Regions from separate parts of the Kitasatospora sp. NPDC023118 genome, predicted to be linked through region 1. Evidence: riboswitches for the same ligand, from Rfam matches in the RefSeq annotation. Region 1 holds a riboswitch; each other region holds the start of a gene.
What was found. Region 1 has a riboswitch for S-adenosylmethionine ahead of thrC (threonine synthase). Riboswitches for the same ligand answer to the same signal wherever they lie in the genome.
Positions count from the first base shown of each region.

Region 2: it holds a riboswitch for S-adenosylmethionine, as region 1 does, so the genes downstream of both, ACZ3UD_RS00370 (aminotransferase class V-fold PLP-dependent enzyme) here and thrC (threonine synthase) in region 1, are expected to answer to the same signal.
Region 3: it holds a riboswitch for S-adenosylmethionine, as region 1 does, so the genes downstream of both, ACZ3UD_RS26425 (IclR family transcriptional regulator) here and thrC (threonine synthase) in region 1, are expected to answer to the same signal.

Region 1 covers NZ_JBVHHW010000005.1:2,313-9,609, reverse strand. Annotated here, with positions in the region: gene ACZ3UD_RS08085 (cold-shock protein) at 165-368, opposite strand; gene ACZ3UD_RS08080 (MoaD/ThiS family protein) at 920-1,198, opposite strand; gene thrC (threonine synthase) at 1,226-2,533, opposite strand; SAM riboswitch class I at 2,551-2,683, opposite strand; gene ACZ3UD_RS08070 (glucosyl-3-phosphoglycerate synthase) at 2,828-3,832, shown strand; gene ACZ3UD_RS08065 (alpha,alpha-trehalose-phosphate synthase (UDP-forming)) at 3,871-5,337, shown strand; gene otsB (trehalose-phosphatase) at 5,324-6,148, opposite strand; gene ACZ3UD_RS08055 (DUF3263 domain-containing protein) at 6,231-6,458, opposite strand; gene ACZ3UD_RS08050 (cupin domain-containing protein) at 6,560-6,907, shown strand; gene ACZ3UD_RS08045 (extracellular solute-binding protein) at 6,927-7,297, opposite strand, start outside.
Region 2 covers NZ_JBVHHW010000001.1:84,194-91,490, forward strand. Annotated here, with positions in the region: gene qcrC (cytochrome bc1 complex diheme cytochrome c subunit) at 1-414, opposite strand, end outside; gene ctaE (aa3-type cytochrome oxidase subunit III) at 603-1,223, opposite strand; gene ACZ3UD_RS00360 (response regulator) at 1,621-2,046, shown strand; gene trpD (anthranilate phosphoribosyltransferase) at 2,165-3,241, shown strand; SAM riboswitch class IV at 3,474-3,591, shown strand; gene ACZ3UD_RS00370 (aminotransferase class V-fold PLP-dependent enzyme) at 3,643-5,022, shown strand; gene ACZ3UD_RS00375 (Lrp/AsnC ligand binding domain-containing protein) at 5,026-5,307, opposite strand; gene ACZ3UD_RS00380 (rhomboid family intramembrane serine protease) at 5,349-6,131, opposite strand; gene ACZ3UD_RS00385 (hypothetical protein) at 6,333-6,590, shown strand; gene ACZ3UD_RS00390 (NYN domain-containing protein) at 6,728-7,297, shown strand, end outside.
Region 3 covers NZ_JBVHHW010000022.1:86,190-93,486, forward strand. Annotated here, with positions in the region: gene ACZ3UD_RS26415 (NAD(P)/FAD-dependent oxidoreductase) at 1-302, shown strand, start outside; gene ACZ3UD_RS26420 (alpha/beta fold hydrolase) at 346-1,428, opposite strand; gene ACZ3UD_RS26425 (IclR family transcriptional regulator) at 1,685-2,398, opposite strand; SAM riboswitch class I at 2,597-2,739, opposite strand; gene ACZ3UD_RS26430 (metal-dependent hydrolase family protein) at 2,866-4,146, shown strand; gene ACZ3UD_RS26435 (hypothetical protein) at 4,509-5,120, shown strand; gene ACZ3UD_RS26440 (hypothetical protein) at 5,125-5,262, opposite strand; gene ACZ3UD_RS26445 (cytochrome P450) at 5,430-6,659, opposite strand; gene ACZ3UD_RS26450 (cytochrome P450 family protein) at 6,713-7,297, opposite strand, start outside.

The DNA of each region.
Region 1 (7,297 bases):
TCGAGTGCAAGCCCAATCGGCAACCCGCGAGCCGCCGTCGAGCCCCGTCCGCGCTCGCGGACGGGGACGCGAACGGGCCCGCACGACGCGTGTCGTGCGGGCCCGTCGAGAAGCAGGAGGTCCACCAGCGGTGGGCCGTGCCGAGCTCCTGGAGTCGGAAGGGGTCAGACCGCCGCGCGAACCATGTCCGCCTGCGGGCCCTTCTGTCCCTGAGAGATCTCGAACTCGACCCGCTGGCCCTCCTCGAGGGTGCGGTAGCCGTCCATCTGGATCGCGCTGTAGTGGACGAAGACGTCCGCACCACCGTCGACCGCGATGAAGCCGTAGCCCTTCTCCGCGTTGAACCACTTGACGGTGCCCTGAGCCATTCCGAACTCCCCTAGTGCTGTGCTGGCCCTTCACGTGCCCGCAGGTCGCGGGCCCGGGTCTGGTTGAAGGCCGGCCCGGGGAACCCCCCCTGAGCGCAGCCGTGCACGCCGCAATCCTCCGCACAGAAAGCCGAACGGCTTCCGATGGGCGGTCGATTACGCCGACCGCCGCTGAATGTATCCGGATCGACGCCCTCTGCAACAGGGCCAGCCGCCAGGAATTCCATGGGCCCGTCGAGAGACAAGGCCGAACAAACCGGGATGAAATCGGCATTTCATGCCGGACATAGCGGACGAATTACCCAAACCCCCGCAGGAATTCTGACATCTGCCTGACATGTTTCACGGCCCGGGACGCGAGCCGGTCTCAGCGTCCGGACGACCTCCGGCCAAGCACTGCGCGAGTCGGAAGGGGAGCCCCGTTCCCAGCAGAGCCACACTCTACTCCGACTTGACCCGGAAATATTCCCGCCGAAATGCCAGCGACCGCCCGCACATACGGAGAGTCGAATTCCGTACGTACGGGCGGCCGGGAAGCGGGATGCGACGGCTCAGCAGCCGCCGGCCACCGCCGGAATGATCGAGACGTTCGCGCCGTCCTTGATCTCGGTCGCCAGGCCCTCGGCGAACCGCACGTCGTCGTCGTTCACGTACACGTTGACGAAGCGGCGCAGCTTTCCGGTGTCGTCCAGGATCCGGGCGGAGATGCCCGCGTGGTTCTGCTCCAGGTCGGCGATGACCTCGGCCAAGCTGGCCCCCTCGGCGGTCACCTCGGCCGCGCCGCCGGTGTAGGCGCGCAGGATGGTGGGGATGCGGACTTTGGCGCTCATGGCTCTCCTAGCGGGGGTGGGGGTGGTTCAGACGGACGCGAGACCGGCGGAGCGGAAGGACTCCAGCGTCGGGCGGATGACGGCGGTCATCCCGGCGTCGGAGACGGCGTCCAGCGTCTTCAGGCCGTCGCCGGTGTTGATCGCGACGGTCTCCTTGGCCGGGTCCAGCTGACCGGTCTCGACCAGCTTCTTCAGCACGCCGACGGTCACCCCGCCCGCGGTCTCCGCGAAGATCCCCTCGGTCCGGGCCAGCAGCCGGATCGCCGCCACGACCTCTTCGTCCGTGACGTCCTCGACCGCCCCGCCGGTCCGGCGGGCGATGTCCAGCACGTACGGGCCGTCCGCCGGGTTGCCGATCGCCAGCGACTTGGCGATGGTGTCCGGCTTGACCGGCTTGATCACGTCCCGGCCCGCCTTGAACGCGGCCGACACCGGCGAGCAGCCCTCGGCCTGGGCGCCGAAGATCCGGTACGGCCGGTCCTCCACCAGGCCGAGCTTGATCAGCTCCTGCAGCCCCTTGTCGATCTTCGTCAGCTGCGAGCCCGAGGCGATCGGGATGACGACCTGCTCCGGCAGCCGCCAGCCGAGCTGCTCGCAGATCTCGTACGCCAGCGTCTTGGAGCCCTCGCCGTAGTACGGACGCAGGTTGACGTTCACGAAACCCCAGCCCTCGCCGGCCGGGTCCCCGATCAGCTCCGAGCAGAAGCGGTTCACGTCGTCGTAGTTGCCGTCGATGCCCACCAGCTCGCCGCCGTACACCCCGGCCATCACGACCTTGCCCTGCTCCAGGTCGTGCGGGATGAAGACGCAGGACCTGAACCCGGCCCGAGCCGCCGCCGCGCCCACCGCGCCGGCCAGGTTGCCGGTCGAGGAGCAGGACAGCGTGGTGTACCCGAACGCCCGGGCCGCCTCGATGGCGCAGGCCACCACCCGGTCCTTGAAGGAGTGCGTCGGGTTCCCGGAGTCGTCCTTCACGTGCAGCGGAGCGGTGAACCCGAGCTCCCGGCCCAGGTTGTCCGCCTTCACCAGCGGGGTCCACCCCGGGTTCAGGTTCGGCTTGGCCGCCACGTCGGCCGGGACCGGCAGCAGCGGCGCGTAGCGCCAGATGGACGCCGGACCGGCCTCGATCCGCTTGCGCAGCTCCTCGGCGCGCTCGCTCCCGAACTCGTACGCGATCTCCAGCGGCCCGAAGCACTCCAGGCAGGCGAAGCTGGGGCCGAGCGGGAAGCGGGTGCCGCACTCCCGACAGGACAGGGCGGCGGCGGGGCCGAGGTCAACGGGTGGGGGTCCCCCCGGCCGAAGGCTGGGGGAGGGTGCGGCAGTGTCGACAGCCATGATGGCGGAGGCCTCTCTCCTCATCTTCCCCGTGACGCGGTCGCGCCACAGGCCGGAATTGGCACCTGTCCCGCCGGGGCCTGTGGACAGCCGAGCGAGAAGGTTGCCGGGACGTCAACGGGCCGTTCCCTCAGTCCCTCTGGATGAGCTTGTGAAGTTGTGGTTCAGCGGCGACCCCGGCGTGCGAGGGTCCGACCGCTGTACGAAGACTGTATCCGAAGGCGTCAGCCCTGAAAGGGACCGTCCGCCACGCGAGACGGCCTGTTCCACCCGACCCCGCCGAGGAGATTCACCGTGCCCGCCGAACCGACCCCCGCACTCCTCCCGCAGGCGGAGTCCTGGCTGCGCCGCCGCTCGTGGAGCGCGGCCGACCGGCCGGTTCACACCCTGCTGGAGGCCAAGCGGCGCACCCGGCAGACCGTCAGCGTCGTCCTCCCCGCACTCGACGAGGAGGCCACCGTCGGCGACATCGTCCGCACCGTCCGGCGCGAACTGATGGACCGGCTTCCTCTGGTCGACGAACTGGTCGTACTCGACTCCGGCTCCACCGACGCCACCGCCACCGTCGCCGCCGAGGCCGGCGCCCGGGTGGAACAACGGGACGCCATCCTGCCCCGGCTGCCCGCCGTCCCCGGCAAGGGCGAAGTGCTCTGGCGCTCGCTGCTGGTCACCCACGGCGACATCGTCTGCTTCGTCGACGCCGACCTGCGCGAGTTCGACCCCGCCTTCGTCTCCGGCATCCTCGGCCCCCTGCTCACCGAACCCGACATCCACCTGGTCAAGGCCATGTACGACCGCCCCCTCGAAACAGAGTCCGGCGCGATCGTCCCCGCCGGCGGTGGCCGGGTCACCGAACTCGTCGCCCGCCCCCTGCTCAACCTCCACTGGCCGGAACTCGCCGGTTTCGTCCAGCCCCTCGGCGGCGAGTACGCGGCTCGCCGCTCACTGCTCGAACGGCTGCCCTTCCCCACCGGCTACGGCGTCGAACTCGGCCTCCTGGTCGACGCGTTGGAGCTGGTCGGCCTGGACGCCCTGGCCCAGGTCGACGTCGGCGTCCGACACCACCGCCACCAGGACGGCCAGGCCCTCGGCCGGATGGCCGCCACCATCTACCGCACCGCCCTGGAACGCCTCGACCGCACCCACCGCCTCAAGGCCTCCGCCGACCTGGTCCACCCCCACCTCACCCAGTTCACCCGCGACCCGGAAACCCGCGCCTTCACCGCCCACAGCCACCCGGTGACCGCCCTGGAACGCCCCCCGATGCACACCGTGCCCGAATACGCGACCCGGCACTGAAACGTTTGCCGACCCAAGCCCCCGGCAAGATGCCAACCATGGGCGATCTCACGACCGAACGTTCGAGCGCGACCGGCACCGCCCCCGTCCTGGTGGCCTCCAACCGGGGACCGGTGTCGTTCAGCACCGCCGACGACGGCACGCTGACCCTGCGCCGCGGCGGCGGAGGCCTCGTCTCCGGCCTCTCCGCGATCGACGACCCGAACGCCGTCTGGGTGTGCGCCGCCCTCAGCGACGCCGACCGCCGAGCCGCGAGAGAAGCCCCCGACGGCCGCCTCGACCAGGCCGGCCACGACGTCGGCGGCCAGGCCGTACGGATGCTGGACATCGACCCGGAGACCTTCGCCCACGCCTACAACGGCGTCGCCAACTCCACCCTCTGGTTCATCCACCACCTGCTCTACGCGACGCCCACCGCGCCCTCCTTCGACGCGGGCTTTCGCACCGAATGGGCCGCCTACCAGGCCTACAACACGGCCTTCGCCGAGGCCCTGGCCGCCGAAGCCGCCCCGAACGCCGCGGTCCTCGTCCAGGACTACCACCTCTCCCTGGCCCCGGCCCTGCTCCGCGCGGCCCGCCCCGACCTGCGGATCGGCCACTTCTCCCACACCCCCTGGGCCCCGCCCGAGTACTACCGGATACTCCCCGACGACGCCGCCCGCGCCGTCCTCACCGGCATCCTCGGTGCCGACCGGGCCGGCTTCCTCACCGAACGCTGGGCCCGCGCCTTCGCCGCCTGTTGCGAGGACCTGCTCGGCGCGACGGTCGACCACGACACGCTCACCGTCACCCACGCAGGCCGCACCACCCGGCTGGGCGTGCACGCCCTGGGCGCCGACGCCGACTTCCTCCGCGAACGCGCCCACCGTCCCGACGTGGACGAGCGCCTCGCCGCCCTCCGCACCACCGTCGGCGACCGCCGCACCATCGTCCGGGTCGACCGCACCGAGCTGAGCAAGAACATCGTCCGCGGCCTCCAGGCCTACCGGCACCTGCTCCGCACCCATCCCGAGTGGCACGACCGGGTGGTGCACATCGCCTTCGCCTACCCCTCCCGCACCGACCTGGCCGAATACCGCGACTACACGGCGTCGGTGCGACACCTCGCCGACGCCATCAACACCGAATTCGCCACCCCCACCTGGCAACCCCTGATCCTGCACGTCAACGACGACTTCCCGCGCTCCCTCGCCGCCTACCGCCTGGCCGACGTCGCCCTCGTCAACCCCATCCGGGACGGCATGAACCTGGTCGCCAAGGAAGTTCCGGTCGTCTCCGACAACGGCTGCGCCCTCGTCCTCTCCCGCGAGGCCGGCGCCCACACCGAACTCAAGGACGACGCCCTCACCGTCAACCCCTACGACGTCATCGCCACCGCCGAGGCCCTCCACACCGGCCTCACCATGAGCCCGGAGGAGCGCGCCGACCGCACCAAGCGCCTCGCCGCCGCAGCCACCGCGCTCCCCCCGCAGCAGTGGTTCCTCGACCAGCTCAACGCCCTCTGACCGCCTCCCCCAAAGCGCCCAGCAGCTCCACCACCCCCTCGGGCCCGTCGACCACCACATCCGCCCGGTCGGCGAGTTCGCGCACCGGCGCGTCCCCCACCGCGCCGGCGCACACCAGCAGCCCCGCCACCCCCTGCCCGCGCAGCTCCTCCACCGCCGCGAAGGCCGCCAGGTCCCCCAGGTCGTCCCCCGCGAAGAGCACCGCCCGCGCCCCCCGCTCCCGCAGGAACCCGGTCAGCGCCGCCCCCTTGTCCACCCCCGGCGGCCGCAGCTCCAACACCAGCCGCCCGGGCTCCACCACCAGCCCGTACTCGGCGGCCAACTCCCCCACCGGCGCCCGCAACAACTCCAACGTCTCCTCCGGCGCCCCCGTCCGCCGGGTGTGCACCGCCACCGAGCGCCCCTTGTCCTCCACCCACGTCCCCTCGGGCGCCCCCACCCGCTCCAACAACTCCGGCAACGCCGCCCGCACCCCCGCAACCCCCGGGTGCACCTCGGGCGCCGTCACCACACCCCCCTCCCACCGCTCGGCCCCGTAGTGCCCCAGCACCACCAGCCCCGGCACCCCGTCGAACCCCCCGTACTCGGCCGCCAACCCAGCCGGCCGCCCCGTCACCACCACCACGGCCCTCACCACGGACCCCAACCCCCGCAACGCCCCCACCACCCCCGGATGCGCCCGCGCCCGCGCCGGATCCGCCACGATCGGCGCCAAGGTCCCGTCGAAGTCCAGGGCGACCACCGCATCCCCCGGCGCCGCCAGAATCGCCCGCAACCCGTCCCGCCCGGCATCAGTGACCGGCACAACCATCTCTTCAAGGCCCATACACCAGCCCATACCCCCACCCCCAACCCCCGTACCCCGGAGTGCCTCCCCCACAACAGACACCCCCTCAACGAGCCCCCCGCCGCGCCTCCCGAACCCGCCGCAACCGATTCACCAGCACCGGCGCGGCCGCCAACGCCTCCTCCCGGTCCAACAGCCCGTTCAGCAGCTGGTAGTACCGCGTGGAGGAGAGCCCCAGCTCCTCCCGGATCGCCCGCTCCTTGGCCCCCGCCGTCCGCCACTGCCGCCCCTCCAGCGCCAGCACCGCCCGGTCCCGCTCACTCAGCTCGCCCACCGAGGACACCTCCGCCCATCGCTACGGAGTGTCATTCTCCCGCCGAACCCCGACACACACTGCGGGACGACCACGCCCCGCCACACGACTACCGTCGACCCATGATCAGCTTCGCCGTGCACATCCCCACCACCGAGCTCGCCCCCGAGCCCCTCGACCCGTCCCAGATCGTCTCCGGCACCCCCGAGGTCACCGGAAAGGTCCTCTCCGAGTCCCCCGACGGCCGCCAGCTGCGCGGCATCTGGCAGATCACCCCGGGCGTGGTCACCGACGTCGAGGCCGACGAGATGTTCGTGGTGCTCAGCGGCCGGGCCACCATCGAGATCGAGGGCGGCCCGACCCTGCGGGTCGGCCCCGGCGACTGCGCCGTCCTGCGCGAGGGCGACCGCACCACCTGGACCGTCCACGAGACCCTCCGCAAGGCCTACGCGATCACGCTCCCCAGCTGAGACCGGGCAGCCCCGGGTCCTACTGCTTGCGGATCCGGGCCGCCTCCTTCACCGCCGCGTCCTGGAGCCCGCCGAGCACCTGCTTCGGGTCCCCCGTGACCGCCTGCCCGATCCCGGCCTTGATCCGGTTGCTGACCTCGCCCCAGGCCGGGTCCCCGAACGGGTAGAAGCTCGCGTTGGTCAGCCCGACCGCGAACTGCTTGAGGTCCTCGTGCTTGGGATCGGACGACATCTGGTTGAACGCGTCCTGCGTCACCGGCAGCAGGTTGTACTGCTCGTCGAACTTCAGCTGGTAGTCGCGGGAGTAGACGAAGGACAGGAACTTCTTGATCTCGTTCTTGTGCCCGTTGGCCTTGAACGCCATCATCCAGTCCGCGACCCCGAGGCTCC
Region 2 (7,297 bases), on a different contig from region 1:
GGTGTACTGCTTCTGGTCCGGCGTCACCGGGCCGGGGCCGAGGGAGGCGACGAAGGCGGCGAGCTGGTCGATCTCGGCCTGCGTGTAGATGTTCTTCTTGCGCGGCACCTGGGCGCCGGGCTGCTGGGCCGGCATGCGGCCGGTGCCGACCTGGAAGTCGACAGCGGCGGAGCCCACGCCGACCAGGCTCGGACCGTCGCTGCCGCCCTGGCCGTTCAGGCCGTGGCAGGAGGAGCAGCCCACGGCGAAGAGCTTCTTGCCCTCATCGATCGCGAGCGACTGCGCGGCGACGTCGGCCTGCGCCTTGTCGGCGGGCGCGAACGCGGCGTACAGCCCCCCGGTTGCCGCCAGGGCGAGAAGTAGGACGACCAGCGCCGCCAATGGGTGGCGCCGTCGTGCGGAGAGCTTTTTCACGGAATAACCCCGGTGTCAGGATCTGGTCGACTGGTGGGTGCACCCGGCGGCCGGTCTGGCCGGCACGAGGCTGCCTGTTCCAAGGCTGCGCGCGCGGTCGGTCGGTGGGAGCGTCGGCACCGGCAGAAGCGGCCCGTCGCCGATGAGGGCGGGGGCCGCAGCCGGTGGCCAGCGACCTGATCAGCTGGTTACTTGATCAGGTAGATGGTCGCGAACAGGCCGATCCACACGACGTCGACGAAGTGCCAGTAGTACGACACGACGATCGCGGCGGTGGCCTGCTCGTGCGTGAAGCGCTTGGCTGCGTACGTCCGTCCCAGGACCAGCAGGAAGGCGATCAGACCACCCGTCACGTGCAGCCCGTGGAAGCCGGTGGTCAGGTAGAACACCGTGCCGTACGGGTCGGAGGACAGCGAGAGGCCGTCCTTCTTGACCAGCTCGGTGTACTCGTAGACCTGGCCGCCGATGAAGATCGCGCCCATCATGAACGTGATGATGAACCACATGCGGAGCTTCTTCACGTCCCCGCGCTCGGCGGCGAACACGCCGAGCTGGCAGGTCAGCGAGGAGAGCACCAGGATGGTCGTGTTGACCGAGGAGAAGCCCACGTTCAGGGCGTGCGCCTTCTCGGTCCAGAACTCGGCTCCCTTGACGGAGCGGAGCGTGAAGTACATCGCGAAGAGGGCCGCGAAGAACATCAACTCGGAACTGAGCCAGACGATCGTTCCGACGCTGACCATGTTCGGTCGGTTGACCGATCCGTGCGCGTGCCCGGTTTCTACTGCTGTTGCTGTCGCCACGACGGACATTATGTCGGTCCCTTATTCCGTCTTCACGTCGGGGGGTGTCCCTCGGAGTGTCCGGTGCGTGCGGTATGCCCGCTTGGCGGTCGACGGGGTGTCCGGGCGGGGGCTGAGCAGCGGCGTGTCCCTTTTCTGACGGTTCCTTGGCGAGGCCCACGACCCCCTTGCCCGGCGGGTCGTTGCACGGTCGGCGCAGCGTCGGGTTGTAGGGGACAGGGTGCCGCATCGGCCGTCCGGGTGGTCTGGGCGGGTCCGGGTGACGGGCCGTCCTCCGGGCGGGTGAGCTGTGGGCGTGGCGGCTTGAGCGGGAACGTGCGCGAGGGGGACCCGGGACGGGGGGAAACGGGAGTAGCATCCGGATCAGGTGAACGTGGTCCGGATCACACTTGAGGGAGCAGGGTCCATGGCGTACACGACCGACGAGACGCTCACCGTCCTCGTCTACAGCGACGACCGCAACACCCGCGAGCAGGTGCTGACGGCGCTCGGCCGTCGACCCGCCGAGGATCTTCCGGAGCTGTCCTACCTGGAGTGCGCGACCACCCCCGCGGTGCTCAAGGCGCTCGAGAAGGGCGGCATCGACCTCTGCGTCCTGGACGGCGAGGCGGTGCCGGCCGGCGGGCTCGGTCTCGGGCGCCAGCTCAAGGACGAGATCTACGGCTGCCCGCCGGTGCTGGTGCTGATCGGCCGGCCGCAGGACTCCTGGCTGGCCGCCTGGAGCAGGGCCGATGCCGCGATCTCCCGCCCGGTGGACCCGGTCGCGCTGGCCGGGGCGGTCGCCACCCTGCTGCGGGCGCGACTGGCCAAGCGGGCCCCGGCCACGCGTTGAGCGGGGTTGTCTCAGTACTAGAGAAGACACCGCCGTAGGAACCCCACCGCTCGATAGGCTGGCTCCATCCGTACGGACGTCCCCGGTACAGGGGAACCCACGACAGCTGGAGTCAGCCATGGTGAACGTGAACCCTGCGAACGGCGGTAGTGACCCCGCGCAGGTGGTCCGCACCTGGCCGGACCTCCTGGCGGCACTGTTGAAGGGGGAGGACCTCGACCGCTCGTCCACCGCGTGGGCGATGGACCGGATCATGAGCGGCGAGGCGTCCCCCGTCCAGGTGGCCGGGTTCATGGTGGCGCTGCGGGCCAAGGGCGAGTCGGTCGACGAGATCGCCGGCCTGGTCGACGCGATGTACGAGCACGCCGAGCCGCTGGACATCCCCGGCCCGGCGGTGGACATCGTCGGCACCGGCGGGGACCGGGCGAAGACCGTCAACATCTCCACGATGTCGGCGATCGTCGCGGCGGCCGCCGGGGCCAAGGTGGTCAAGCACGGCAACCGGTCGGCCTCGTCCACCAGCGGCTCCTCGGACGTGCTGGAGAAGCTCGGCGTGGCGCTGGACCTGTCGGCCCGCCGGGTGGCCGAGGTGGCCGAGGAGGTCGGGCTCACCTTCTGCTTCGCGGCGAAGTTCCACCCCTCGATGCGGCACGCCGCCACCGCGCGGCGCGACCTCGGGGTGCCGACCGCCTTCAACATCCTCGGCCCGCTGACCAACCCGGCCAAGGTCACCTCGCACGCGATCGGCTGCTTCGACACCCGGCTCTCCGGGCTGATCGCCGGGGTGCTCGCCCGGCGCGGGGCGAGCGCGCTGGTGTTCCGCGGCGACGACGGGCTGGACGAACTGACCATCACCACCACCTCGCAGGTGTGGCTGGTGCGCGACGGGGTGGTCACCGAGACCTCCTTCGACCCGCGGGACGTCGGCATCGAGCTGGTCGGCATCGAGGCGCTGCGCGGGGCGGACGCCGCCCACAACGCCGAGGTCGCGCGCAGGCTGCTGGCCGGAGAGCACGGGCCGGTCCGGGACGCCGTGCTGCTGAACACCGCGGCGGCGCTGGTGGCGCTCGACCTGGGCGACGCGCCGCTGACGGAGCAGCTCGCCGCGGGCATGGCGCGGGCGGCGGAGGCGATCGACTCGGGCGCCGCGCGGGACCTGCTGCGGCGCTGGGCGGATGCCACCAGCCGTAGCTGAGGCGGAAGTCGAGGGCCCGTACCGGTTCGCCGGTGCGGGCCCTGCGCACACGCCCCGAGCCGAAGGGGCGCGCCGGCGCCGAAAGTTGAGGAGCGACGAGCGAGGTACGAGCGCCGCAGTGACGAGCGTCGGCGCCGGGTTCGAGCGCCCCGGAGGCGAGCGGGCGAGAACACTGTCCGGATGGTGGATGACTGTTTGACCACTCGGCGGACCCGACCTAGAGTCTTGGCCAGGTCATGAGTGACAGCGTCAAGCCCCAGCTTGCTGTCCGGCAACCCTCCGTCCGTGGCGGGGTGCCCTGGGTGAGGACCGGGTCGCTCGGCAAGCCGTCCGTGCGACAAGCGCGGACGCCCGACGACCAGCACTCCCGGGGTCCCTCATCCCTGAAGGAGTGCATCCTCATGTCCCTCTCCACCGAAATCTGCGCGCCGCTCGCCGTCCTGGGCCACGATGTCCAGGTCCCGCTGGCCAGCGGGGAGAAGGTCGGCTACGCGGCGCTCGACTACGCGGCCAGCGCGCCGGTGCTCCAGCGGGTGTGGGACGACGTCGCCGCCTACGCGCCGTACTACGGCAGCGTGCACCGCGGCGCCGGGTACCTCTCCCAGCTCTCCACCGACCTGTTCGAGCAGAGCCGCCGGACCGTCGCCGAGTTCCTCGACCTGCGCGAGGGCGACCAGGTGGTCTTCACCCGCGCCACCACCGACTCGCTCAACCTGCTGGCCGCCGCCGTGCCGGACGGCACCCGGGTGTTCGCCTTCGAGACCGAGCACCACGCCTCGCTGCTGCCCTGGGCGCACGCCGGGCTGGAGGTCAGCTACCTGCGGGCGCCGCGCTCGCGGGCCGAGGCGGTGGCCGCACTGGACGCCGCACTGGCCGCGGCGCCCGAGGGGCCGAAGCTGCTGTGCGTCACCGGTGCCTCCAATGTGACCGGCGAGCTGTGGCCGGTCGCCGAGCTGACCGGGACGGCGCACCGGCACGGCGCCCGGGTGGTGCTGGACGCCGCCCAGCTGGCCCCGCACCACCGGGTCTCGGTGCGCGAGCTGGACGTCGACTGGATCGCCTTCTCCGGCCACAAGCTGTACGCGCCGTTCGGCGCCGGGGTGCTGGCCGGGCGCTCCGACTGGCTGGACGCGGCCCAGCCGTACCTGGCCGGTGGCGGGGCGACCCGGACGGTGGCGCGGGAGGTGGACGGCTCGGTGGCCGTCCAGTGGCACAGCGGCCCGGCCCGGCACGAGGCCGGCTCGCCGAACGTCATCGGCGCCTACGCGATCGCCTCGGCCTGCCGGGCGCTGACCGAGGCCGGCTTCGACGCGCTGGAGGCCCGGGAGCGGCAGCTGGTCGAGCGGCTGACGGCGGGGCTGGCGGAGATCCCGCAGGTCAAGGTGCTGAACCTGTTCGGGGCGGGCTCGGCCCGGGTGGGCGTGCTGTCCTTCGTCGTCCAGGGCTGGAACAGTTCGCACTTCTCGGCCGCGCTGTCCGCCGAGTACGGCATCGGGGTGCGCGACGGGCTGTTCTGCGCGCACCCGCTGGTGCGCACCCTGCTCGGCGACGAGGACGTCCCCGCGTCCGAGTGCGGGGCGCCCGAGCCCTCGCTGCCGGGCGAGCGAAGCCTGAACGCGATCCGGGTGAGCTTCGGCGCCGGGACCCCGGACGAGCACGTCGAGCGCTTCCTGACCGCCGTCCGCGAGCTGGTCACGGACGGCGCGGCCTGGAACTACCGCAACGAGGGCGGCCGTTGTGTGGCGACCGTGCAGATCGACAGGGGGCGTCGCGAGGGCTGAGCCCTACTCGTCCAGGCCGAGGGCGAAGGCCGCTTCCAGGTCGTGCTGGGAGTAGGTGCGGAAGGCGATCTGGGTCTCGGTGTGGGCCACGCCCGGGACCTTGTTGAGCCGGCCCGGGATGACCTCGGCCAGGTCGTCGTGGCGGCGCACCCGGACCATCGCCACCAGGTCGTAGCCGCCGGTCACCGAGTACACCTCGCTGACGCCCTCGATGGCAGCGATGGCCTCGGCGATCTCCGGGATGCGGTCGACACTGGTCTTGATCAGGACGATGGCGGTGATCACTGTTCGGGCTCCTTTGTGGGGTGCCGCCAGCGTATCGGGCCTCAGCGGGGGCGTCTCGGGGGGTGGCCGACCGCCGTGCACGCGTAGAGGAAGCCGGCCGAGAAGCCGATCACGTGGACCAGGTAGGCCACCCCGGGCCCGGCCGAGTGCACCGACCACCACTGCAGGGCGAACCAGAGGCCGAGCACCAGCCAGGCCGGGAAGCGCAGCGGAAGGAAGAGGAGCAGCGGGACCAGGGTGGTCACCCGAGCACGCGGGTGGAAGCGCAGATAGGCGCCGAGCACCCCGGAGATCGCGCCGGAGGCGCCGATCAGGACCCGGGTGGAATCCGCCGAGTGCGCCTCGGCGAGCGCGAAGCCGTACGCGGCCAGGCTGCCGGCCGCCAGGTAGAAGAGGAGGAACCTGGGCCGGCCGAGCCGTCGTTCGACGGTGGGACCGAAGACGTAGAGGAAGAGCAGGTTGCCCAGCAGGTGCAGCCAGCCGGCGTGCAGGAAGAGGCCGGTGAGGGCGGACACCGCCGGGTGCTTGCCCGGGGTGGGGGCGGCCGGGCAGCCGGGGACGGGGTCGGGCGCCTCGGCGAGCTGTTCGGCGGTCAGCGGGTGTCCGGTCAGCAGTTCGGCCGGGACGGCGCCCCAGCGCTGCTCGTACCTCTGTTCGGCGCAGACCCGGGCCTGGTCCCGGCCGTACAGCGGGTTGAGCCCGGCGGCGGGGCCGAGCAGGAAGACCAGGGTGTTGACCGCGATCAGGGCGTAGGTGACCGCCGGGGCGGGCACCGCCGGGCGGCCGTCCCGCGCGTCGGTGTGGTCGGGGGCCGCGAGCGCCATGCGGCCAAGCATCCCTCCGGACGGCGCAGGTGACACGGCGGTTTACGGCAGGTGGGCTAGCCCTCATGTTCCGGCAACCGGTGGTCGTGGTGGTTGCCCCAGGCAATAGGCTTGGGGCGGGCATTCCCGCCTCCCGCCGCCGACGCCGGGGCTCCGGGGGAAGCGCCTAGCCCACCCAGGGACCAGCCGAGAGGATCCCCGATGACCGTCCCCGCTCTGACCGCCGAGACGCGCTGGCGCTGCACGCTGTGCAGCAACCTCACCCGCTTCGACGTGACCCGCACCGCGCGGGTGACCGAGTTCCTGCACTTCGACCTGGCCGGCGAATCCAAGGTCGAGGAGACCGAGGTGCTCAGCGAGACGATCGAGTCGGTGCGCTGCCGCTGGTGCAACGCGGTGGACCAGGTCGAGCTGGTGGCCCGTCCTGGCGCCGAGGGCGCGGAGGCCCCCGCCGCGTAGGGCTGATCCCCGCCGGTGTGGTGGGCGGTGCGCGACGCGCCCGTCCGCCGCACGGGACAATACAGACAAGACGCACGGAGCGTGACGACAGGGGCGGCCGCGGCCGCACCCGCTGGACCAGGATCGGAGCCGAGGACGTGGTGGACGCAGCGAAGGAGCCCGCCGAAGCGCAGGGGCTTCAGCCCGCTGCGCCGGCACCGGAGCCGGGCGCCGAGGCGGTCCCGTCCGAGACCCCTCTCACGGAGAACCCTCGCACGGAGACCCCCCTCCCGGCGGCCGCTGCGCCGGAGACCGCGGAGTCCGGTGAGTCAGGTGAGTCCGGCGATGCCGACGCCGCTGCGGAGCGTGCGGTCGAGAAGCTCGACCGGCCGCTGCCCGAGGGGGTGCGCCGGAGGGTGGTCGGGCTGGCCTCGGACGCGCTGGGCGGGCTGCCGCCCGGGGAGCTGCCGCAGAGCCTGCGTCAGTACGTCAAGTTCACCCCCGCGCGGCGCGCCAAGTACGCGGCCACCGCGCTGGCGGCGGCGCTGGAGTCCGAGCCGGCCTTCCGGGTGCGGATAGCGGAGCGGCTGCGGCTGGGCCAGCCGGACCTGGTGAAGGCGCTGGAGTCGGGCACCGTTCCCGGTGCCGCCGATCCGATGGACGTCGCAGCCGCCGCCTACCTGGTGCGTTCGGCCGGCTGGAGCCGGCTGGTCGCCGAGGCCGGCGAG
Region 3 (7,297 bases), on a different contig from region 1:
CCAACCGGCCGCTCGGGGTCGCGGGCGTGTACGACGTGGCCGACGACTGGACGCCGATCTACGACCGCACCGCCCTCGACGGCTACTACGTGGCCATGGGCACCAGCGGCAACCAGTTCAAGAACGCCCCGCTGGTGGGCCGCTACCTCGCGACCCTGATCGACCTGGTCGAGGCCGGCCACGACCACGACGGCGACCCGGTCCGCTACCGCTGCGAACACACCGGCAACGTCGTGGACCTGGGCTCGTTCTCGCGCCGACGCCCCGTCCGGGCCGGCTCCGCGCGGACGGTCATGGGCTGATCAACGGACGGCCGTGGGGTGTCCTCCGCTCATCGGCGGACGGTCATGGGCTGGTCACCCGCAGCTCCCGCACCAGGTCCCCGACCACGCCGACCACGAACTCGGGCGCCTCGTGCGGGAAGTCGTGACCGGTCCCCTCCGGCGTGTACACCAACCGGGACTCCGACGACGCCGCCAGGTACCGGACCCGGCTGCGGAGGTAGAAGCGGGTGATCCGCTCGGCCTCGACCGCGTCCCGGGCGCCGGCCAGCACCGCCTCACCGCCGATGAGATCCCGCGGTGTCACCAGGACCAGCGGCAGGTCCGCGAGATCCCCGTCGTACACCACGGTCTCCCAGCCCGCCCCGGCCAGACCGGGCGGCGAGAGCTCCCTGAAGATCGACGCGGCGGCGCAGTCCTGCCCGGTCCGGCCGCCCCGGTCACGGTGTGCACCGAAGAGATGCCGCACCGCGGTCAGCAGGAACCGCCGACGCATCCCCGCGACCAGCCCGTTGGCCGGCGCGAAGGCGATGACCTCCAGCGGCGTCGGGTCCAGCAGCACCAGCCCGGCCGTCAGATCCGGCCGCCGCCGGGCCGCGTTCGCGACCAGCAGCCCGCCGAAGGAGTGGCCGACGAACACGAACGGGGCCCGCTCCCCCGCCGCCTCCAGCGCCGTCAGCAGTTCCTCCGCCTCAACGGCCGTCGTCCGGGGGAAGGGTCCGACATCGCTCCAGCCCGTGCCGAACCGGTCGACCAGCACCGAGCGGGTCCGGGCCGCCAGCATCGTGTGCAGCTCTCCGAACTCCTCGCCGGGAGCATGTCCCCCCGGCATCCACACGACCGTCGGCCCGCCCGTCGGCTCCCCCTCGCCCAGGACGTGCATCCGATGGCCGCCCACCTCGACCAATAACCCCGGCGCCGGCCGCGCCCCCGCCTCCCGGGCCACCAGCACCAGGTGCCGCACGGCCCCGACCAGCAGCGCCACACCGACAGCCACGGCCGCAGCACCGAGCGCCACCGCCCAGGTCGTGCCGAGCGCGACGAGGCCACCACCCACACCCGCCGTCACCAGCGCGACCGGCACTCCCGTCCAGTCCCGGCTCAGGAGCGCGAGCAGGGAGTTCGCCACCCGTCCGTCCCGGCGCATCGTGTCCTCCGCGACAGCAGCATCCGACAGCCGACCCCTTTCCGTCTTCTTCCCGTCTGCCCGGGCCCTCACCCCACAACCACTCAAGAACGCACCGCGTACGCCCAGGGACCCTGGGTCATCGACGCCCGGCGGGACGGTCGCCCCCCCGGGTCCGGCCCTGGCGAATTCCGCTTCCTTCCAAGGACTTTGAGGACCCGGGACGTCCCCGTGAGCGGCCTGAGCGGGGCGGCGGGCGCCGGGGGCGACGAGCCGGTCAGGAGTGGCGCAGGGCTTCGCTGAGGCGGTTGGCCGCCTCGACGACGGCCTGGAAGTAGTGCGGGCCGGGGTGGCGGGTGAGGCGTTCGACCGGGCCGGAGACGGAGACGGCGGCCACCACCCGGTTGGACGGGCCTCGGACGGGCGCGGAGACGGAGGCGACCCCGGGCTCGCGTTCGCCGATCGACTGCGCCCAACCGCGGCGCCGGACCCCGCTGAGGGCGGTGGCGGTGAAGCGGGCGCCCTGGAGGCCGCGGTGGAGCCGCTCGGGCTCCTCCCAGGCGAGCAGGATCTGCGCGCCGGAGCCCGCCTTCATCGGGAGGGTGACGCCGACGGGGACGGTGTCACGCAGGCCGGAGAGCCGCTCGGCGGCGGCCACGCAGATGCGGACCTCGCCCTGGCGGCGGTAGAGCTGGGCGCTCTCGCCGGTGACGTCGCGCAGGTGGGTCAGCACCGAACCGGCGGCGGCCAGCAGCCGGTCCTCACCGGCCGCCGCCGAGAGCTCGGTGAGCCGCGGGCCGAGGACGAACCGGCCCTGCATGTCCCTGCCGACCAGCCGGTGGTGTTCCAGCGCGACGGCGAGCCGGTGCGCGGTGGGCCGCGCCATGCCGGTGGCGGCGACCAGTCCGGCCAGGGTGGTCGGCCCGGCCTCCAGGGTGCCGAGGATCGAGGTGATCTTGTCGAGCACGCCGACGCCGCTCGTGTTCTCCATGGATGGGTACTCCAGTCTCAGATCCCGTGAGCGGCGGGTGGGTTCGGCTCACGGGAGCTCCCCGCGGGGAGCGGGGGGCGGTCAGCGAGGACGGGCCGGAGAAGTCGGCCGATTGCCTGCGCCGGGCACGAGACGGGTACGCGAAAGGGCCGGGGCGGGAAGCGCCCGGGCGAAGGACAGCACAGAGAGCACCGTGTCTCCTCATCTTTCCCGCGCCACGTTGGCGACAGGCCGGAGTTGGCACTGATCCCGGACGGCACGGCGCGTACTTCGAACGCCGAGTCGACCGGGGAGTTGCCGGGGCTTCGTAGGGCCGGTCCCTCCACCCCTCTGGATGATTCGCCAGGAACCATACAAGATTCCCCCGCCGACCCGCCAAACCTCCCGTGCCTCGCCCGCCCTACCCGCCCGCCGCCGATCGGGTGTGCCGTCTGGTGCCGGTCCCGTGACCGGTCGAGGATGGCGGCATGGGTGTCGACGACCCGGGTGCCGGGCTGCTGGTGACGAACGTGCGCGTGTTCGACGGGATCGGCGAGGAGGCGGTGCCGGGACACGTCCGTATCGAGCGGGACAGGATCGCGGAGGTGGTACCGGGCCACCCGTCCCCGCGCGACACCCACGGGGCGACGGTGCTCGACGGCGGAGGCGGCACGCTCATGCCGGGGCTCACCGATGCCCACGTCCACCTGTTCGCGATCGGCGGCACCATGGCGGACCTGCGGCTCGCACCGACCGGCACCGTCTACTACCAGGCCCTGGCCGCCGCCCGCGACATGCTGATGCGGGGCTTCACCACCGTGCGGGACATGGCCGGTGACACCGAGCCACTGCGGCGGGTCCTGGACCGCGGACTGTTTCCGGGCCCGCGGATCTACCCGAGCCAGGCGGCCGTCTCCCAGACCTCCGGCCACGGCGACTTCGGGTCGGTCCACGAAGTCCCGACCGTCCTGGGAGGGCCGCAGGCCCGCACCGAGCAGATCGGGTTCACCCGGATGGCCGACGGGCCGGAGCGGGTGCTCGCGGCGGTGCGCGAGCAGCTGAGGAAGGGCGCCACCCAGATCAAGGTGATGGCCGGCGGCGGGGTCGCCTCGGAGTTCGATCCGCTGGACGTGCTGCAGTTCACCACGGCTGAACTGGAGGCGGCGGTCGCCGCGGCCTCCGACTGGGGCACCTACGTGACCGTGCACGTCTACACCTCGGAGGGAGTGCGCCGCGCGGTGGAGGCCGGGGTGCGCTGCATCGAGCACGGGCACCTCACCGACGAGGACACCATCCGCTACCTCGCGGAGCGGAACGTGTGGCTGAGCACCCAGCCGTTCGAGGTCGACGACCACCACTACGCCTCCGCGGACGGCGACCGCAAGAACCGCGAGGTGTGTGAGGGCGTCGCCCGCACCTTCGGCTGGGCACTCGAACACGGCGTGCGGCTGGCGTTCGGCACCGACCTGGTGCTCGACCCCGCGAAGGCCCACCGGCAGTCCGAGATGCTGGTCCGGCTCGGCCGGTACCTCAGCCCGGTCGGCGCCCTGAAGATGGCCACCTCCGGTAACGCGGAGCTGTTCCGCCTGTCCGGCCGCCGCGACCCCTACCGCGCCGCGCCGCTCGGGGTCATCGCGCCGGGCGCGTGGGCCGACCTCCTGGTCGTCGACGGCGACCCGACCACGGACCTGTCCGTCCTCGCCGAGCCCGAACGCAACCTGCGGCTCATCGTCAAGGGCGGTGTCGTGTACAAGAACGAGCTCGGCTGACCCCGGTCCCGGGCGACACCGGGCGGCCGCTCACGCCCGCCGTCACGGGGCGGCCGCGGCCCGCCACGGTCGCTACGCGCTACCGATGAGAAGAGATGGCTACCGGCGGTGCGCCACGCCGCCCCGCGCTCCCGGTGAGCGCGTCGTACCGGGGCTGGGACTCGCCCCCGCCGGTCGACCCGGCGGGGGTGCGCGGCGGCTCGTAGGAGCTCTGAGGACTCTTGTCAGTCGCCCCACCTGTCACTGCGGTCTCCGCTTCCGGCGGTCGCCCGCGCAGTGGGACAGCGCCGCTTCGAGCGCCGTGACGGCCCGCGTCGGCGGGGAGACACTGGTCGAGGGGCCGGAGGACGGAAGTGACCGCGATGACTGACGGCGCAGACCGCGGCTACCGCGTGCTGATCGGCGAGCTGGCCTGCCTGGTACGGCTGGCGCACACCGCGCTCGGCGGCGCGACGGTCGTACTGACCGGTCCGGCCGGCGACGGCGACGGCATCCCGGCCGCGGAGAAGGCCCTCGCCGACCTGCGGTCCCGGATCGAGGAGGACGCCGCCGGAACACTCGGCGGCCGGGCCGGGACTGTCGTGGGCGTCCATGTCGGGTGCGAGGTGGAGGCTCTCGGGCAGCTGGTGCAGCGGCTGCTGGAGGCGGCCTGGGCGCGCCAGGAGCGGGAGCCGTTCGACGAGCGGCTGCTGGCCCCGCTGCGCGGGATCGCCGACGCGGCGCTGGACCTGGTCGCGCGGGCGGCCGAGGTGCTGGAGTCCGGGGCGCCCGAGGCGGTGGCGGACGTGCTCACCGAGCTGCACGAGATCGGCCAGCGGCAGCGGCTGCTGTACGAACTGCTGCTGCACGAGTACCACACGGACCCGGACGACATCGCCGACCTGGTGCTGCTGTCCTGCTGCTACCGGTGGTGCGCCGACCACGCGGGAGCGATCGCCCGCCACGCGGGGCTGTTCGCGCACGCCACGGTCTGAGGCGTTACGGCGGTCCGGCGACGGCGGTCACGGCCTGCGGGAACCGCCGGGTGGGCTCGTGCCGGCCGACCACGCCGGGCCCGCGGTTGACCGTCATGACCATCGACGCGGCCGTGGTCATGTTGAAGACGATCGCCCCCATGCCCGCCACCCCCCGGGTTCCGGCGCCACGTCGCCTCCCTGCGCGAGGGAAGCGCCGAACCGGTCCACGCGGACCTCCCCAGCCCGGTGCCGCGCCGGCCGGTGCCGCGAGGAGGCCTCGTGGCACCGGCGGACGGTGGGACTGCCCGAACCAGGGCGCGGGTCAGGTCACCAGGTGACCGGGACGGCGGCCGCCGTGATGGCCATCCGGTTGGGGTGCCAGGGGACCTCGGCGGCCGGCACGGCCAGGCGCAGGCCGGGGAAGCGCTGGAGGAGGACCCGGAAGGCGACGTCGGACTGCCGGCGCACCAGGTGGGCACCGGGACAGTGGTGGCGCCCGTGACCGAAGCGCAGATGGGGGTTGGGCGAGCGGGCGGGCTCGAACCGCTCGGCGTCGGCGAACGCGTCGGGGTCGAAGTTGGCGGCGTCCAGGGAGAGCAGGATCAGGTCGCCGGTCTTGACCCGCGCACCGCCCAGGGAGGTGTCCTGGGTGACGAAGCGCGGGATCGCGTTGCCGAGGACGACGCTGCACCGCAGCAGTTCCTCCACGTGCCGGGGTGTCGCCTCGGGGCTCTCCCGCAGCGTGGCCATCGCCTCGGGGTGCTGGAGGAGGTTGACCGCGGCGACGCCCAGGAAGCTCGCGAAGTCCTCGTAGCCGCTGACGAACAGCACGGCGACGATGTTGGACAACTGCCGTTCGTCCAGCCCCTGGTGGAGGGCGTTCAGATCGGCGAGCCGATCGGCGAGGCCGCGCGGGCGCCCGGGGGTGCGGGCGGCCATGAAGGCCGCCATGTAGGCGCGGATCTCCTCCCAGTTGACGGCGAGTTCCTCGTCGGAGTACGTCGCCATGGTGAGGTCCTTGTCGGCGCGCTCGGCGAGCCACTCACGGTCCTCGAAGGGCAGGCCGAGCAGCCGGCACAGGCACTGCGCGGCGACCCACTCGGCGAAGTGCCGCTGAAGGTCGCCCGGCGCGCCCTCGGCGACCATCCGTTCCAGGCCTTGCCCGGTGACCTCGGCGACCCAGTCGGCGGGCAGTTCGGGCTGGTTGCGGCCGAGCGCGGCGAGCACCTCGTCGCGCAGCCCGGCCCGCTGGAGGTGGTTCATGGCGTCCATCAGTTCGGGCGCCAGGATCGGGGCGTCCTGGGTGGGGCTGTCGTCCTCGCCGAGCACGGAGCGGGCGAAGGCGCGGTCGCGCAGGACGTCGCGGGCCAGGTCGTAGCCGGTGACCAGCCACGCCTCGCCGCCGGAGTTGGTCCTGACCCGGGCGACGGGGCAGCGGCTGCGCAGTTCGTCCAGTTCGGGGGCGAGGCGGTCGCCGTCGGTGCTGAACGGATAGCGGGGCAGGGAACTGCCGTCCGGGGCGCCGTCGGTGGTGGCGGGAGCCTGGGGTGCGCTCACGTGGCGCGGTCCTTTCTGAGCGGAGTCGGAGGTGTGGGGCGGGGATGCCGTCGTCACCAGCGCACCGGCAGGCGGGCGGGAGCGCGCAGCGGGGTGGTCTCGTCCCAGGGCAGCGACTCGGCGGGCTCGGCGAGTTCGATGCCGGGCAGCTCCTCCAGCAACACCTGGATCACGGTGGCCAGTTGCATGCGGGTCAGGTGCGCGCCGGTGCAGGCGTGCGGGCCGTGGCCGAAGGCGATGTGCGGGTTGGGCGTGCGGGTCAGGTCGAGGCGGTCGGGGTCGGTGAACGCCTCGGGGTCGCGGTTGGCGGAGGCGGGCACCGGCACGACGGCGTCACCGGCCCGGATGTGTTGCCCATGGAGGGTGAGGTCCTCCTCGGCGACGAGGATGTTGATCGCGTTCATCAGCGGGACGTGGCGCAGCAGTTCGTCCACGGCGGTGGGGATCCCGGAGGGTTGGTCCCGCAGCCGGCGGAGCTGGTCGGGGTGGGTGAGGAGGGTGAGCAGGGCGTTGCCGGTGTGCTGCATGTTGGTCTTGTAGCCGGCCATGAGCATGGTGACGACGAAGCTGACGACGTCGTCCCTGGTCAGCTCACTGCCGGGGCGGCGGCTCTCGGCGAGGAGCAGGCGGATGTAGTC